4 regions of the Serratia ureilytica genome follow, and region 3 is predicted to be linked to each of the others. Evidence: riboswitches for the same ligand, from Rfam matches in the RefSeq annotation. Region 3 holds a riboswitch; each other region holds the start of a gene.
What was found. Region 3 has a riboswitch for thiamine pyrophosphate ahead of thiM (hydroxyethylthiazole kinase). Riboswitches for the same ligand answer to the same signal wherever they lie in the genome.

Region 1: another riboswitch for thiamine pyrophosphate. It lies ahead of thiC (phosphomethylpyrimidine synthase ThiC); the one in region 3 lies ahead of thiM (hydroxyethylthiazole kinase).
Region 2: another riboswitch for thiamine pyrophosphate. It lies ahead of J0X03_RS08075 (TenA family protein); the one in region 3 lies ahead of thiM (hydroxyethylthiazole kinase).
Region 4: another riboswitch for thiamine pyrophosphate. It lies ahead of thiB (thiamine ABC transporter substrate binding subunit); the one in region 3 lies ahead of thiM (hydroxyethylthiazole kinase).

What each region holds. Positions count from the first base shown of each region.
Region 1 is NZ_CP071320.1:4,763,295-4,767,463, reverse strand. It holds gene thiE (thiamine phosphate synthase) at 1-325, opposite strand, end outside; gene thiC (phosphomethylpyrimidine synthase ThiC) at 318-2,261, opposite strand; TPP riboswitch at 2,376-2,500, opposite strand; gene J0X03_RS22555 (Rsd/AlgQ family anti-sigma factor) at 2,540-3,043, opposite strand; gene nudC (NAD(+) diphosphatase) at 3,145-3,912, shown strand; gene hemE (uroporphyrinogen decarboxylase) at 3,951-4,169, shown strand, end outside.
Region 2 is NZ_CP071320.1:1,740,842-1,745,010, forward strand. It holds gene J0X03_RS08060 (ABC transporter substrate-binding protein) at 1-289, opposite strand, end outside; gene J0X03_RS08065 (ABC transporter permease) at 325-1,092, opposite strand; gene J0X03_RS08070 (ABC transporter ATP-binding protein) at 1,089-1,829, opposite strand; gene J0X03_RS08075 (TenA family protein) at 1,826-2,509, opposite strand; TPP riboswitch at 2,572-2,674, opposite strand; gene J0X03_RS08080 (LLM class flavin-dependent oxidoreductase) at 2,824-3,846, shown strand; gene J0X03_RS08085 (SDR family NAD(P)-dependent oxidoreductase) at 3,859-4,169, shown strand, end outside.
Region 3 is NZ_CP071320.1:1,184,445-1,188,613, reverse strand. It holds gene gutQ (arabinose-5-phosphate isomerase GutQ) at 1-192, shown strand, start outside; gene J0X03_RS05485 (inhibitor of vertebrate lysozyme family protein) at 232-690, opposite strand; gene thiD (bifunctional hydroxymethylpyrimidine kinase/phosphomethylpyrimidine kinase) at 774-1,574, opposite strand; gene thiM (hydroxyethylthiazole kinase) at 1,574-2,365, opposite strand; TPP riboswitch at 2,401-2,497, opposite strand; gene J0X03_RS05470 (GNAT family N-acetyltransferase) at 2,640-3,065, shown strand; gene J0X03_RS05465 (class I SAM-dependent methyltransferase) at 3,167-3,847, shown strand; gene J0X03_RS05460 (MFS transporter) at 3,824-4,169, opposite strand, start outside.
Region 4 is NZ_CP071320.1:4,324,540-4,328,708, reverse strand. It holds gene thiP (thiamine/thiamine pyrophosphate ABC transporter permease ThiP) at 1-1,049, opposite strand, end outside; gene thiB (thiamine ABC transporter substrate binding subunit) at 1,025-2,011, opposite strand; TPP riboswitch at 2,069-2,187, opposite strand; gene sgrR (HTH-type transcriptional regulator SgrR) at 2,225-3,886, opposite strand; gene sgrT (glucose uptake inhibitor SgrT) at 3,977-4,150, shown strand.

The DNA.
Region 1 (4,169 bases), 1.5 Mb from region 3:
CGCCGAGCCGCAGCCCGGCGCGGTGAATGGCCGCCAGATCGGTGGTATCGAGATCTTCCTGGCCCAGATGCACGCCGTAGGCGCCGTGCTTGATCGCCAGCCGCCAGTAATCGTTGATGAACAGCCGCGCCTGATAACGCCGGCCCAGCGCGATGGCGGCGGCGATATCCTCTTCGACCTGCTCGTCCGGCAGATCCTTGATGCGCAGCTGGATCGTGGTAACGCTGGCCTCCAGCAGACGAGCGATCCATTCCACGCTGTCGACGACCGGGTAAAGCCCCAGTTTGTGGGGCGTCGCCGGGAAGGGCGTCGTGATATCAGTCATTGCTCGTCTCCTCCTGCAGATTGCCGGCGCTGTGATACAGCTCGCTGCCGCGGGCGCGGAACTCGGCGGACATTTTTTCCATGCCGGTCAGCTGCACCTCGATCGGTTTGGCGGCCTCTTGGGCGGCGGCGTAGTCGCGCACCTCTTGTGAAATCTTCATCGAGCAGAATTTCGGTCCGCACATCGAGCAGAAGTGAGCGATCTTGCCGGACTCCTGCGGCAGGGTTTCGTCGTGATAGGCGCGCGCGGTGGCCGGATCGAGCGCCAGATTGAACTGATCTTCCCAGCGGAATTCGAAACGCGCCTTGGACATGGCGTTATCGCGGATCTGCGCGCCCGGATGGCCTTTGGCCAGATCGGCGGCGTGGGCGGCGATCTTGTAGGTGATCAGGCCCTGTTTGACGTCCTCTTTATTCGGCAGGCCGAGGTGCTCTTTCGGCGTGACGTAACACAGCATGGCGCAGCCGAACCAGCCAATCATCGCCGCGCCGATGCCGGAGGTGAAATGGTCATAGCCCGGGGCGATATCGGTGGTCAGCGGGCCAAGGGTGTAGAACGGCGCTTCGTGGCAATGTTCCAGCTCTTCGGTCATGTTGCGGCGGATCATCTGCATCGGCACGTGGCCCGGGCCTTCAATCATCACTTGTACGTCGTATTCCCAGGCGATTTTGGTCAGCTCGCCCAGCGTATGCAGCTCGGCGAACTGGGCCTCGTCGTTGGCGTCCTGAATCGAACCGGGGCGCAGGCCGTCGCCGAGCGACAGCGAAACGTCGTAGGCGGCGCAGATCTCGCAGATTTCACGGAAGTGCTGATAGAGGAAGTTTTCCTGATGGTGCGACAGACACCATTTGGCCATGATCGAGCCGCCGCGCGACACGATGCCGGTCAGGCGTTTGGCGGTCATCGGCACGTAGCGCAGCAGCACGCCGGCGTGGATGGTGAAGTAATCGACCCCTTGTTCAGCCTGTTCCAGCAGCGTATCGCGGAACATCTCCCAGGTGAGGTTTTCCGCCACGCCGTTGACCTTCTCCAGCGCCTGGTAGATAGGCACGGTGCCGATGGGCACCGGGCTGTTGCGCAGGATCCACTCGCGGGTTTCGTGAATGTAGCGGCCGGTGGAGAGATCCATCACGGTGTCTGCGCCCCAGCGGGTGGCCCACACCAGCTTCTCCACCTCTTCTTCGATCGACGACGTGACCGCCGAGTTGCCGATATTGGCGTTCACCTTCACCAGGAAATTGCGGCCGATGATCATCGGCTCCGCCTCCGGGTGATTGATGTTGGCGGGAATGATGGCGCGGCCGGCGGCCACTTCCTGGCGCACGAACTCCGGCGTGATGTTGTCCGGCAGGTTGGCGCCCCAGCCCTGGCCCGGATGCTGGTGGCACAGCACCTCGCCGCGAATGCGTTCGCGCCCCATGTTTTCACGGATGGCGATGAACTCCATCTCCGGGGTGACGATGCCGGCGCGGGCATAGTGCAGTTGGGTCACGCACTTGCCCGGCAACGCCTTGCGCGGCAGCGGCAGATGTTCGAAGCGCAGGTGATCCAGCCCCTCGTCCGCCAGACGCTGTTGGGTGAAGCCGGAACTGGCGCCGCTCAGGGTCGCGGTATCGCCGCGCGCGTCGATCCAGCCGGCGCGCAGCTTGGCCAGGCCGGCGTGCACATCGAGCTCGGCCTGCGGATCGCCGTATGGGCCTGCGGTGTCATATACCGGGATCGCCTCGTTCTGTTCATACTGCGGGCTATCTTTGCTGCCGCCGACCAGGGTCGGGCTGAGCTGAATTTCGCGCATCGGCACCTGGATATCGCGGCGCGAGCCCTGCAGGTAGATGCGGCGTGAGTTTGGGAAAGCCATGCCTTGCAGCGTGTCGATAAACTGCTGGGCGGCTTCGCGTTGCGCTTTACGGGCGCGCGGTGGATTAACGTTAGACATAGCAAGTTCCTACCAGTGTGTTGGGTTGGGAAAGTTGCTTGTCTGGAGCTCGGAGGGAGTAATGATGGTGGCCGATAAGGCTGGACGCCCGCAAAGGGAAGGCCGTGCCTGTGGCGATAGATTACTCTTGTTCCCTTCGCGGGTATTAGCCCGATCAGGTTCCGCGGATCCCGAATTAACGGTCTCAGCCTGGCTGATTCGATGAACAAATCAGGCGCTAGGCACTCCGACAAGATGCCCCCCAGTATAGGAGGGATAAGAAAAAAAACTATAAAATTTTAACGCGCCGGATCCAGCGCCTGGTCCGGCAGCGGTTGCTGCGCGGCCTCCGCTTCCAACAGGATCAGCTTATCTTCCAGCGCAAAGCGCGCCGCCAGCGTTTCGCCGATATCCGACAAGGCCTGATGGAATTCCAGACAGACCTCCTGATCGATATCCACTTCGGTATAGCGATCGTGGAACGCCATGATCTGTTCGGTATTGGCCCATAGCTTGGGGTAGATGTTCACCGCCAGCGACATTTTCGGACTGGCTGCGCCTTCCACTTGTTTGATAATTCTGTCATAGATATGAAAATGCCCTGCTGAGAGGTAATCCACCAGGTTATGGCAAAAGTTCTCCAGCGCTTTTTCATTCAGCGGCGTATGCTTTTCTTTATTCGGTTTGAGGCCTACCAGCGTGCAGTAGGCGACCAGCAACTGCTTGCGGGCCTGAAGCCATTGATCAACTAATTCATTACTACCGCCAACGCGCTGAGTCAGCCTTTCCAAACGGTTGAGCATGTTTGACTCCGTGTAAGTAACAAAAGTAACCGGTAAGTTATTAAAATGTAACAAAGCCGATTTGTAGAGTGCCAGTGAAGCTGAGGTTGTGCAACAACGATATGGAACTTGCATTAACGGGCAATGAAAACGGCTGGTGGATCGTCAGCCATGAAAGCAAACTTTGGTTACCGAACGGTGAATTGCCGTCAGGAACGGCCGCCGTCCTCGGGCTGCAGGGCCACATGGCGCGCATCATCGGTGAGTGGGAGGGCGCGCCGGTCTGGCTGGTGCGCCAGGCGATGCCGCGGGAGATGGGATCGGTGCGTCAGCTGTTGGATCAGGATCGCGGTCTGTTCCAGCTTGCCGGGCGCGGCGTGCAGCTGGCGGATTTCTACCGCTCCCATCGCTTTTGCGGCTACTGCGGCCATGAGATGCATCTCAGCCGCACCGAAAGCGCCTGCCTCTGCGGCCACTGCAAAGAACGGTACTACCCGCAGATTGCGCCCTGCGTGATCGTCGCCATTCGGCGCGACGATCAGATCCTGCTGGCGCAGCACGTGCGCCATCGCGGCGGTATCCACACGGTGCTGGCCGGTTTCGTCGAAGTGGGCGAAACGCTGGAGCAGGCGGTGGCGCGCGAAGTGATGGAAGAGAGCAATATCGAAATCAAGAACCTGCGCTACGTCACTTCACAACCCTGGCCGTTCCCACACTCGCTGATGATGGCCTTTATGGCCGATTACCATCAGGGCGACCTTCGTCACGATCCCAAGGAGCTGCTTAACGCCGGCTGGTATCGCTACGACCAACTGCCGCTGTTGCCGCCGCCCGGCACCGTGGCGCGCCGGTTGATTGAGGACACCGTGGCGCTGTGCCGGGAAGAATAATGTACAATGGCCGGCAGATTATTAAGGGAGCCCCATAAATGACTGAGTTGAAGAACGATCGCTACCTGTGCGCGCTGTTGCGCCAGCCGGTGGATGTGACCCCCGTATGGATGATGCGCCAGGCCGGTCGTTATTTGCCGGAGTACAAGGCGACCCGCGCCCAGGCCGGTGATTTCATGTCGCTGTGCAAGAACGCGGAGCTGGCCTGTGAGGTTACGCTGCAGCCGCTGCGCCGCTATGCGCTGGACGCCGCCATT
Region 2 (4,169 bases), 560 kb from region 3:
TCAGCGGCAGGCCCTGATCGGCGAAGAAATGCAGCTGCGGCTGATAGGTGATGGCGAGGTCGGCCTGTTTGGCGGCCACCAGCCGCGGCGGCAGCGCCGGATCGGACGGCGGCACGATCTTAACGTCCAGCCCTTCGGCCTTGAAGGCGCCGATCTGCTCGGCCACCATAATCGGCGCGTGATCGGGGTTGATGTACCAGTCGAGCACCAGCGTCAGCTTTTCGGCCGCGCCGGCCTGGCCGGTGATGGCGGCGCCGAGCAGCAGCCCGCAAACGGTTTGTTTGATCATGGTCGTTCCTTTATCCCTGGTTATGGTTGCAATCATCAGTCGTTTTCCGGCGCCCAGGCGATCAGGCGCCGCAGCAGCGCATCCACCGCAGCCCACAGCAGCACGGTCATCAGCACCAAAATAAACAGCGCGGCGAAGCAGACGTCGGTCTGCATGCGCGCGTTGGCGTTCAGCATCACGTAGCCCAGCCCTTCGGCCGAGCCGACCCATTCGCCGATAATGGCGCCGATCGGCGCGACGGCGGCGGCCATGCGCAGGCCGGAGCCGAAGGCCGGCAGCGCCGCCATCAGCCGCACGTGCCGCAGCTGCGCCCAACGCGAAGCGCGCATCGTGCGCGCCAGATCGAGATAGTCGTTGTTGACCCGGCGCAGCCCGTCGAAAAAGGCCGACACCACCGGGAAGAAGATCACCAGCACCGCCATCGCCACTTTGGCGCTCATGCCGAAGCCGAACCACAGCACCAGCAATGGGGCCAGGGCGAACACCGGTATCGCCTGGCTGGTGAGCACCAGCGGCATCAGCCAGCGCTGCAGGCGCGGCGAGAAGATCATGCACAGCGCCAGCGCCGCGCCGAGCAACACGCCCAGCACCAGCCCGCTGACGATCTCCGAAGCCGTGACCAGCGTGTGCCAGGCGAGATAGCCGCGTCCGTCCCACAGCGCCTGCGCCACCGCGCCCGGCGTGGGCAGCAGAAAGGCCGGAATGCCGCTTTGCGCCGCCAGCCACCACAGCAGCAGCAGGCCGATGAAGACCGTCAACCCACGCCGCAGACGGGTGAAGCCGCGCTCTTTGGCGATATTCATTGCGCTGCCCTCACCATTTGCAGCAGCAGCTCGGCCTGGCTTTTCAGCAGGTCGGCGTCATCCGGCGCGCGCGGCGGTTGCCCGCTGATGCGGTGGGTATCGTCGAGGCCCAGCGGCCAAGGCGACAGCACCAGCAGCCGGTGGCTCAGGCGGCAAGCCTCCATCGGATCGTGGGTGATCAGCAGCACGGTGTTTTGCGCCAGCAGCTCGGCGGCCAGGCTCTGGATCTCGGCGCGGGTAATGGCGTCCAGCGCGGAAAAGGGTTCGTCCATCAGCACGATTGGCTGGCGTTCGTAGAGCGTGCGGGCGATGGCGGCGCGCTGGCGCATGCCGCCGGACAGCGCGGCGGGCAGGCTGCGGCTATGCGCGGCCAGGCCTACGCGCTCGAGCAGGTGCGCCGTCCACGCCCGATCCGGCGCTTCGCCGCGCAGCCGCGAGCCGAGGGCGACATTGTCTTCGACGCTCAGCCACGGATAGAGCAGGTCTTTTTGCCCCATGTAGGCGATGCGCCCGGCGATCGGCAGGCCGTCGCTGCCGCTCACCGTGCCCGAGCTGGCCTGCGCCAGCCCGGCGATGATCTTCAGCAGGCTGGTTTTGCCGGCGCCGCTGGCGCCGAGCAGGGAGACGAAGCTGCCGCCGGCGATGTCGAAGCTCAGCCGCTCAAAGATCGTCTGTTGACCGAAGCGCAGAGTGAGATCCCGCACCTGGATGCCGGGCGGGAGGCGCGGGGAGGTCATGAGGCGTTCAGCCCCATTTGCCAAAATGCCGCTTCCAGCTGAGTGGCGGTGGTGAAAATCTGCGCCAGCTCGGTAAAGCGGCTTTGTGCGCCGCGCTGGTGGCCGACGGTTTCCAGCAGTTCGATGGCGGCGTGCACGCCGGCCAGATAGCCCTCGTCGCCGTAGTTGCGGATCCAGGAGGCGTAAGGATTGCCCTCCATTTGGGTGGCGGGATCGTGCAGCAGCCGCAGGCCGATTTCGGCATAACCGGCCACGCAGGGCAGCAGGCCGGCCAGCAGATCGAGGGCGTCGCCGGCATGGCCGATGTCCAGCACGTAGCGAGTGTAGTTCATGGTTTCCGCCGCCTCCGGCTGGGCGGCGATCTGCGCTTCGTTCAGCCCCCATTCGGCGCAGTAGGCCACGTGCAGCGGCAGTTCGGCGACGATGCCGTTGAGCGAGGCGGTGGCGGCGCGCATCTCCGGCAGGGTGCGCAGCTTGCTGACCAGCAGCGCGTAGGCGCGGGCGAAGTGCAGCAGGAACAGATAGTCCTGCGTCAGGTAGCGGCGAAAAGCGCGTTCAGGCAGGGTGCCGGCGGCCAGCTGCTGCAGAAACGGGTGATCGACGTAATTTTGCCAGTGGCTGCCGGCCTGTTGGCGCAGCCGGCCGTAAAGACCGCTTTCGAACAGGGTGGTGATGGACATGGGACCTCCTTGAGTCAGTGGAGATCCGGGCACGCTGAGGTATGAACAGGCAACGGGTGATCGCGCGGTTGCCTAACCGTCCCTTCGCTGGCATGACCCAGATCAGGTTCAAAGGGTTCGGCTTGCGCCATCTCAGCCCGTAACAGGACACCCCTCGGAGCTGCCTGTTATACGACATTTGTTTTTTGATTACAATCGCCGGGCGGCGCGGCGGCAATCGGTTCGTTTAGTGCGATCGGGGGCGATTTTGCTGGCGCAAAGCGCGCGATTTTTGTCACTGTAGGCCCATGTTTTGCCTTTGAGGACGATGCCCGATGAAAAAGATTGGTTTTCTCTCGTTTGGCCACTGGACGCCTTCCGCCCAGTCCGGTACCCGTTCCGCGGCGGATGCGCTGCTGCAGTCCATCGATTTGGCGGTCGCCGCCGAAGATCTGGGGGCGGACGGCGCCTATTTTCGCGTGCACCACTTCGCACGCCAGCTGGGGTCGCCGTTCCCGCTGTTGGCCGCCATTGGCGCCAAAACCCAACGCATCGAGATCGGCACCGGCGTGATCGACATGCGTTATGAAAATCCGCTGTACATGGTGGAAGACGCTGGCGCGGCGGATCTGATCGCCGGCGGGCGGCTGCAGCTCGGCATCAGCCGTGGCTCGCCGGAACAGGTGATCGACGGCTGGCGCTATTTTGGCTATGCCCCGGCCGACGGCGAGACCGACGCGGACATGGCCCGCCGCCATACCGAAGTGTTCCTGGAAGCGCTGCGCGGCGAAGGGTTCGCCGAACCCAATCCGCAGCCGATGTTCCCGAATCCGCCCGGGCTGCTGCGGCCAGAGCCGTTTTCCGCCGGGCTGCGCGATCGCATCTGGTGGGGCGCCGGTTCGAACGCCACCGCCGTCTGGGCGGCGAAGCTCGGCATGCACCTGCAAAGCTCGACGCTCAAGAACGACGAGACCGGCGAACCCTTCCACATCCAGCAGGCCAAGCAGATCCGCGCCTACCGCGCCGCCTGGCAAGAGGCCGGCCACGCGCATGAGCCACGGGTTTCCGTGAGCCGCAGCATCTTCGCGCTGGTGGATCAGCGGGATCGCAACTACTTCGGCGGCGGTGGCAAGGAGGGCGATCAGCTCGGATATATCGACGCGCAGACCCGGGCGATCTTCGGCCGCAGCTATGCCGCCGAGCCGGACGTGTTGATCGAGCAGCTGGCGCAGGACGAGGCCATCGCCGAAGCAGATACGCTGCTGCTGACCGTGCCTAACCAGCTGGGCGTGGATTACAACGCCCACGTGATCGAATCGATTTTAACCCATGTCGCGCCGGCGCTCGGCTGGCGCTAAACGGAGGATGGCATGTCACGCATTTTCATTACCGGTTCGGTGGACGGGCTGGGCCGCGCCGCCGCGCAAACGCTGTTGGACGAAGGGCATCAGGTGATTCTGCATGCGCGCGCACCCGGCCGTCTGGACGCGGTGCGCGATCTGCTGGATCGCGGTGCACAGGCGGCGATCGGCGATTTGTCCGATGTGCAGCAGACTCGGCAGCTTGCCGAGCAGGTCAATCGCCTCGGCCGTCCGGACGCGGTGATCCACAACGCCGGCATGTTCACCGGGCCGCAGGTGATGCCGGTGAACGTCATAGCGCCCTACCTGCTGACGGCCCT
Region 3 (4,169 bases):
AACAGCCTGCAGGATCCGCTCAGCCCGGCGATCACCCGCCCCGGCTATCGGCTGCCGGAGCAGTGGCGCGCCGGCGAAGCGCTGGAAGCGCTGCACGAACAGCACATCAGCGCGGCCCCGGTGGTCGATATGGACGGCGTGCTGGTGGGGGCGCTCAACCTGCACGATCTGCATCAGGCCGGCATCGGCTGATCAACGCCGGGGGCGGCATCGTCAGCGCCCCCGGTCAGATCATTTCCAGTCGGGATTGTTCTCGAACTGCTGCTTAAGCAGCGCTTTCATGTCGTCATCCGGCTTGCCGAGCCACTGGTACTTGGCGTATTTCTTCGGATGATCGACGGCTTCCGGCCGATCTTCCACTTCCACCCGCACGCCCCAGGCCTGGGATTTGTCCGCGCTGAACGCCACGATCAAAAAGTTGTTGCCGCAGTCGTGCGGCTTGCACAGGTTGCCGACCAGATACTCTTTGCCCTTCCAGCTCAAGTTTTGCGCCGGCGTAGAGGTGCCGACGCCCTTGCGCGCCCAGCCCGGCATCCGCGCCTGGCTTTTGACCATGTTTTGCCAGCTGGCCTGATACCCCGGCTGCTGAATCAAATCCGATGTGGTGACGATCTGCTGAGCGAAGCTGCCCGCGCTGAAGCTGAGCAGTGCGCCGAAGAGGGCGCAACGCAGCGCCTGGTGTCCCGTCATAGTCCTTCTCCCTAGGTTAAATCAGGTTTCGCCCGTAAACCGGGCCTGAACTAGTCAGACCACGGTTGCGGCAAAAAGTTGACTCACCACCAGGCGTGAAAATGATGCACCGGCCCGATGCCGTGCCCCACTTCCAGCGTGTCCGCCTGTTGCAGCGCGTGTTGCAGGTAGTCCTTGGCGGCGGCCACCGTGGCCGCCCAGTCGGCATGGCGCGGGCGCAACGCCGCCAGCGCGGCCGAGAGCGTGCAACCGGTGCCGTGAGTGTGGCGGGTGGCGACGCGCGGCGCGGTAAAGCGCTGCTCGCCTTCGGCGGTAAACAGCCAGTCCGGGCTCTCGCTTTCGCTCAGGTGGCCGCCCTTCATCAGCACCGCCCGGCAGCCCATCGCCAGCAGCGCCCGCCCCTGCTCGCGCATCTGCGCTTCATCTTCCGCCGGCGCGCACGCCAGCAGCGCCGCCGCTTCCGGCAGGTTTGGCGTAATGATCGACACCAGCGGCAACAGCTCGCGCCGGATAGACGCCACCGCCTCCGGCGCCAACAGCGGATCGCCGCTTTTCGCCAGCATCACGGTATCCAGCACCACGAATTCCGGCCGGTAATGGCGCAGCCGTTCGGCCACCGCCTGCACGATGTCGGCGTTGGCCAGCATGCCAATCTTGACGCTGTCGATGCGCACGTCGCTGAACACCGAGTCCAGCTGCGCGGCGACGAACGCCGGATCGATGTAATACACCGACTGCACGCCGCGGGTATTTTGCGCCACCAGCGCGGTGATCACCGAGGTGCCGTAGGCGCCAAGCGCCGAGAAAGCCTTCAAATCGGCCTGAATGCCGGCGCCGCCGCTGGGATCGGTGCCAGCGATGGTCAGGGCGTTAATGCGTTTCATCACAGATCCTCCCCGCGCAGTTGATACAGCGCATCGAGGAACGCCGGCGTAAAGCTGCCCGGCCCGGCGGCCTGCCTGGCCGCCAGGCCGCCGCAGTGGGACATCACCCGGCAGGCGGTCGCCACGTTGTCCAGGCGATCGCCCGGCAGGGCGCAAAACGCCGCCACCACCGCCGACAGCGCGCAGCCGGTGCCCACCACCCGCGTCATCAGCGGGGAGCCGCCTTCGATCGCCCAATCGCGCTGGCCGTCGGTGACGTAATCCACCGCGCCGGTGACCGCCACCACCGCGCCGCTGCGCTGCGCCAGCTCACGCGCGGCGGGCAAGGCCGCCAGCGAGTCGTCGCCGCTATCCACGCCGCGGCCGCTGGCCAGCAACCCGCTGAGCGCCATGATTTCCGAGGCGTTGCCGCGTATCGCCGCCGGTTTCTCGTCCAGCAGCTGTTTGGCGAAGGCGGTGCGGTAGGAGAGCGCGCCGACCGCCACCGGATCCAGCGTCCAGGGCTTACCGGCCCGATTGGCGGCGGCCACCGCCGCCCGCATCGATTCGGCGCGCAGCGCGTTGAGGGTGCCGACGTTGATCAGCAGGCCGTCGGCCAGCGCGCTGAACTGCGCCGCCTCTTGCGGCTCCACCACCATCGCCGGAGAGGCGCCGAGCGCCAATAGCACGTTGGCGGTCAGCGACTGCACCACTTCGTTGGTCAGGCAGTGGATCAGCGGAGGCCGCTGTTGGAATTGGGTCAGGCAGGCCGCGGCGCGGGCGCCGGGTAGTGCATCAGGTCGAGCGATCATATTCCTCCCAACCGGCGTTCAAGAAGGCGGCGCCGGTTGAGCGGCCGTGACTTCCCTACGCTGGCATTATCCAGATCAGGTAATACGGGTATTTCTCAGCCTTCACGCGGAAGGGCACCCCGAGTCATGAAAATCAATAGGTTGTGATCAACGTTGCGTTAATCCCTACTGGGGATCATGCCAGCGGCGGCGCGGACAAACAAGCGATTAAATTGGCCCAGCGGGCATACGCCGCGCAATGCGCTATAGTGAGCACAAACCACCAGGAGATGCCATGCAGATAAGACCCTACCAAGAGACCGATCGCCCCTTCCTGCGCACGCTGTACCTGGCGTCGCGCAAGGCGGCGTTCGGCTGGCGCGATACCTCAAACTATCAGTTGGAAGATTTCGACGGCGCGACGCTGGGCGAAGCGATTTGGGTGGCGGAAGACGGCGGCGCGCTGCTGGGATTCGTCTCCGTCTACCGCGAAGATAACTTCATTCATAACCTGTATGTCGATCCCCATCAGCCGCCGCGCGGCGTCGGCAGTGCGCTGCTGCATGCGGCGCAAGCCACCTTCACCGCCACCGGTTCGCTGAAATGCCTGGTGAAAAATGAAAAAGCGCTGGCGTTCTACCGCAAGCACGGCTGGCGCATCATCTCCACTGGCAACGACGGCGAAGAAGATTATTACCTGATGCATTCGCCGGCCCGCTAACGCCGCCTTTCCCGTCACAGAACCCATTAGTGATAATGGATTTCATTATCACTTAAGCATACCCTTCCTTGTCTCTCTCAATGAACCTGGCAAGGAAGGTTATGCAACATCAAACGGATACTCGCTTCCCCGATGCCGCGGCGGCGGACTACGATCGCCGTATTCTGACCCTGGTGCCCGGCTATCAGTTTGCCCAGGCGCTGCTAACGGCGACGCTCGCGCAGACGCTGCCGAATGACGCCACGCTATTGCTGGCCGGCTGCGGCACCGGCAGTGAACTGGCGGCGCTGGCCACCGCCAACGCCAGCTGGCGTTTCAGCGCCGTGGAACCCTCCGCCGGCATGCTGGCGGCCGCACGCGCCAAAGCCGAAGCCGCGGGTTATGCACAACGGGTGAGTTTCCAGCCCACCTTGCTGCAACAAGCGCCGCAAACCCGCCACGACGCGGCGGTGTGCTCATTGGTGCTGCACTTTATCGCCGACGATGGCGCCAAACTGGACTTCCTGCAGCAGTTGGCGCAGCGCCTCTCCCCCGCCGCACCGCTGCTGCTGTTCGACTATCAACCGGAGGGCCTGCCCGCCAGCCACTACCAACATTGGCTGCAAAGCGCCGGGCATTCGGCGGCGCAGGCGCAGGAGGTGATCGAACGCACCCGCCGCAACTGGCACCCGATGGCAGCGGCGCGCAGCCGTCTCCTCCTGGCGGAAAGCGGCTTCACCGCGCCTCAGCAGCTGTGCGGTGCGCTGGGCTTCCAGCTTTCACTGCTCCACCGCCGTCGCTGAGGGCGGCATCCCTCGCAGCGTCAGCCGCCAAAACAGCAGCGCGCTCAGGCTGACGCCCGCCCCCAGCCAGCAGACGCCGCTCCAGCCCGCCCAGGCGTACATATGGGTGCCGGCAAAGGCGCCCAGCCCACTGCCGACGGCGTAAAACAGCATGTAGCAGCCCACCAGCCGGCTGTGCGACTGCGGGTGCGCGCGGAAGATCATGCTCTGGTTCAGCACGTGGATCGCCTGACCTGCCAGATCCAGCAGCACGATGCCCGCCACCAGCCAAACCAGGCCGCTGCCGAGCAAACCGAGCGGCAGCCAGGCCAGCGTCAACAGC
Region 4 (4,169 bases), 2.0 Mb from region 3:
ATCGTGAGCGCCACGCACAGCGCTCCGGCGCCAAGGGCGATGCGCAGCGACGTGAACAGCGCCTGCCACAGCACCGGCTGGCGCAGCACGCTGATGATAGCCTGATTGGCGCCGTCGGCGATCACCGCCAGCAGAGGCGGCAGCAGCAGCAACAGCGCGGCGGCGATCAGCAGAAAATCGCTGATGCGCCGCCACAGGCTGTCTTCCGGGTTGCGCCAGCGCTGGGCGTGGGTATGCCCTACCGGCAATGCCTGGCTCAGGCGTTGGCTGATCAGCACCAGCCCCAGACAACAGCCCAGTTGGATCAGCGCCAGCAGGGCGGCGCGGCCCAGATCGTAGTCGTAACTCAACGCCTGGTAGATCGCCAGCTCGATGGTGGTGGCCTGCGGCCCGCCGCCCAGTGACAGCACGGTGGCGAAGCTGGCGAAGCACAGCATGAAGATCAGCGCGCCGCTCGGCAGGATTTGGCGGCGCAGCGCCGGCCATTCGACGAAGCGGAACTGCTGCCAGCCGTTCATGCCCAGCTGGGCGGCCAGCTGGCGCTGTTCCACCGGAATATTCTCCAGCGCCTGCAGCAACAGGCGGGTAGCCAGCGGCAGGTTAAAGAACAGGTGCGCCAGCAGAATGCCCTGCAGCCCGTAGGGCGAGAAATCATACTCGACGCCCAGCCAGCCGCACAGCGTCGCCAGCCAGCCCTGGCGCCCATAGACGCTGAGCAGGCCGAACACCGCCACCAGCACCGGCAGCACCAGCGTCATGGCGCACAGTCGCAGCAGCAACTGCCGGCCGGGGAAACGGCGGCGATAGAGCGCGCGCGCCAGCAGAATGGCGGGCAGCACCGAAATCAGCGCCGACAGCAGCGCCTGCAGGAAAGTGAAGCGCACCACGTGCCACAGGTAGCTGTCCTGCCACAGGCCGCGCCAGCCGCTGTCCGGCGAGTGACGCCACAGCGAGCCCATCGCCAGCGCGGCGACCAGCAGGATCATGCCGGCGGCCAGCAGCCCCGGCCAGAGCCAGCGGGGGATCAGCGGCTGACGGCGGTTTGCCATGCCCGGATCCAGCCGCCGCGTTGTGTGGCCACCTCTTCGGCGCTGTATTGCAGCGCGGTATGCGGCACGTTCATCTGTTCAAAGCCGACGGGCAGCGGGGTGTTGATCACCGGGTACATCCAGTTGCCGGTCGGGATGGTGTTCTGGAATGCCGGCGTCACCATGAACTGCATGAAACGCTCCGCCAGCTCAGGCTGTTTGGCGGCCTTCAGTTTGCCGGCCACTTCCACCTGCAGGTAGTGGCCTTCGCTGAACGTGGCGGCGGCGTAGCGGTCTTTTTTCTCGGCGATCAGATGATAGGCGGGGGAGGTGGTGTAGCTGAGCACCAGATCGCCTTCGCCTTTCAGGAACAGGCCGTAGGCTTCGCTCCAGCCTTTGGTGACGGTCACGGTCTTTTTCGCCAGCTGCTGCCAGGCGGCCGGCGCCTTGTCGCCATACACTTTTTGCATCCACAGCAGCAGGCCGAGGCCCGGCGTGCTGGTGCGCGGATCTTCGTAGATCACCTTCCAGTCACGATCGCTGCTGACCAGCTCCTGCAGGCTTTTCGGCGGGTTCTTCAGTTTTTCCTTGTCGTAGACGAAGGCGAAATACCCGTAGTCGTAAGGCACGAAGGTCGCGTCCTGCCAGCCGCCCGGCACCGTCAGTTTGGCGGTGTCCACGCCGCTCGGCGCGAACAGGCCGGTTTGCTGCGCCGCCTGCAGCAGGTTGTTGTCCAGCCCCAGCACCACGTCGGCGGCGCTGTTCTTGCCTTCCATGCGCAGGCGGTTCAGCAGTGAGACGCCGTCTTCCAGCGCCACGAACTTCAGCTCACAGTCGCACTCGGCTTCGAAGGCTTTTTTCACCGCCGGGCCTGGGCCCCAGTCGGCGGCGAAGGAATCGTAGGTGTAAACCGTCAGCGTCGGCTTGGCGAACACCGGCGCGGCGCACAGCAGCAATAAGCAGGGCAGATATTTTTTGACCACGTTGCACTCCTGAAAAATAAGGGGGCAAGGGCATCTGAGGGGGCGAGGCGGCGTCGCCGGTTCGCTGGGCTCAAATCCCTCCGCCGGTATTGACCGGATCAGGTTCGACGGGTGTGCTCTCAGCGGAAAATCGGGCTTATCACGCGGCCCGACTCTCCGCACCCCGTTGAGACGGCGCTATTGTAAAGATTAACCGACTTGGGCGAAAGGCGCTTATGCCTCCGGCGGGGCAAACCAGGCGGATTTGAAGTCGAACCAGCCGAGGGTGTTCATTCGCACGCCGCGCATGCTGCGCTGGCCGTGCAACTGCAGCCAGTGGTGGAACAGCGGATGCAGTTGGTGATTGCTGACCAGGCGCTGGCAGAACTCTGCCAGCGGCAGACGGTTGGCGCGCCACAGCGCCGCATCCTGCGCCAGGTCCTCGCTCATGCAATGCTGCATCAGCGGCAGCTCGTACAGCGTGGCGAACAGCGAAAACTCCAGCGGTAGATAGAAGTTGGCGCTGCCGAGCCACAGATCGCTGCGCGCGTCGCCCTGGTGCCAGGTCGCGTAATCCACGCTTTGCACGATCAGGCGGATGCCGTGCTGCGCCAGCAGCGGCTCGATCGCCTGGCGGATGGCGTGGAACTCCGAATGCTCATTGAAGTGAGTCAGCGTCAGTTCGGTCAGCCCCGCCGGTTTGGGCTGCTGCGCCAGCGCGCGGTTGTGGTGCCAGCGCGGCAGCAGGCCGTACGCCGGCGACCAATAGCGCTGGTAGAGCGGCCCGGCGTGGCTCAGCAGCGAAATGGGGTTGATCAATTCGCACAGCCAGCTGCGCATGGCGGGATCGGCCGCCAAGGGAGAGCGCTGATCGAACAGCAGGAAGTAGCAGCCTTCTTCCAGCCGGCTTTCCAGCTCGCTGTTGCCGGTTTCATCGCCCTGCAGCTGTACGCCGGAGTGCACCAGTTCTTCGGAGAACTCCGGCAGCACCCAGATGTTGACCTCATCGATCAGCGCCCGGTAGCCGAAATAGTCATCGAAGGCGTGGATCTTCATCTGGCTGGGAAGGTTGCGCACCACGCGGTAGGGGCCGGTGCCGATCGGATGGCGGGTGAAGTCCGGCAGATCGCGCCATTCGCGCGGCAGGATCATGGCGTGCACGCTGCCCAGCAGCCAGGGTAACCAGTGGTCGGGGCTGCGCAGATGCACGTCGACAACGAACGGCGTCGGCGAGGTGACGCTTTCGATATGCGAGAACAGCGGTTGCGAGGTCAGACGCGAAAGCGAGCTGATGACGTCCGCCATCTCCAGCTCGCGGCCATGATGAAAATGGATCGCCGGGCGCAGGTAAAACCGCCAGTGCAGCGGCGTCAGCGCCTGCCAATGGTGGGACAGATCGGATTCGAGTTCCCCGTTTTCCTCATTTATGCGCGTCAGGCCGTTGAAGATCTGACGCGCCAAATGGGTCTCGGAACGCCGCAGCGCCGAGCCGGGCAGCAGGTTGTACAACTGCCGATAGTAGAGCACCCGCAGGATATGTTTCCCCTGACGGAAGCTGCGCCCCAGCTGCGACAGCAGCATTTGGCGCACCACGTTTTTGTCGCCCACCAGCTGCACCAACTGATCGATGCGATCCTGCTCCAGCAGCTCCTCGGCCCGCTGTTGCTGCAGCGCCAGGCCGGTGTAATGAAAGGTTAGCCGCGAACGCTTGCCGCGTCCCGACTCCGCCTGCCAGGTGAGCCAGCCCTCCCGCTGCATAGCGCTCAACAGGGAGCGTACGTGGCGCCGCGAGCAGCTCAGCGCCTCCGCCAGTGCCTGCAGCGTGGTGTCGGTGGTTTCACCGTGGCAGCGCTGCCACAGACGGATGAACTGCTGCTGCAATCTGGACGTGGACATAAAAGAGGAACACTCCTGTCTCAACTCGTCAATTTTTCTTTCCCTATATTACGCCGATAATTTTCATCAATGAAAGGGGAGGGCGTAATCATGAAAGCTTTCTTATCCAAATCGTTCTATCAGCGCTATTTCAGCGCGGTGCGTCGGCAGCACGCTGACTGGCTGAACGTGGTGCCCGAGCAGGCGCGGCTGGCAATATTGGCGCACCTGACGCAATGGGATATCAAAGAGATGAGCGACAAGCAGTATCGCGAGCACCTGTAAGGCGCTGCGGCATAAAAGT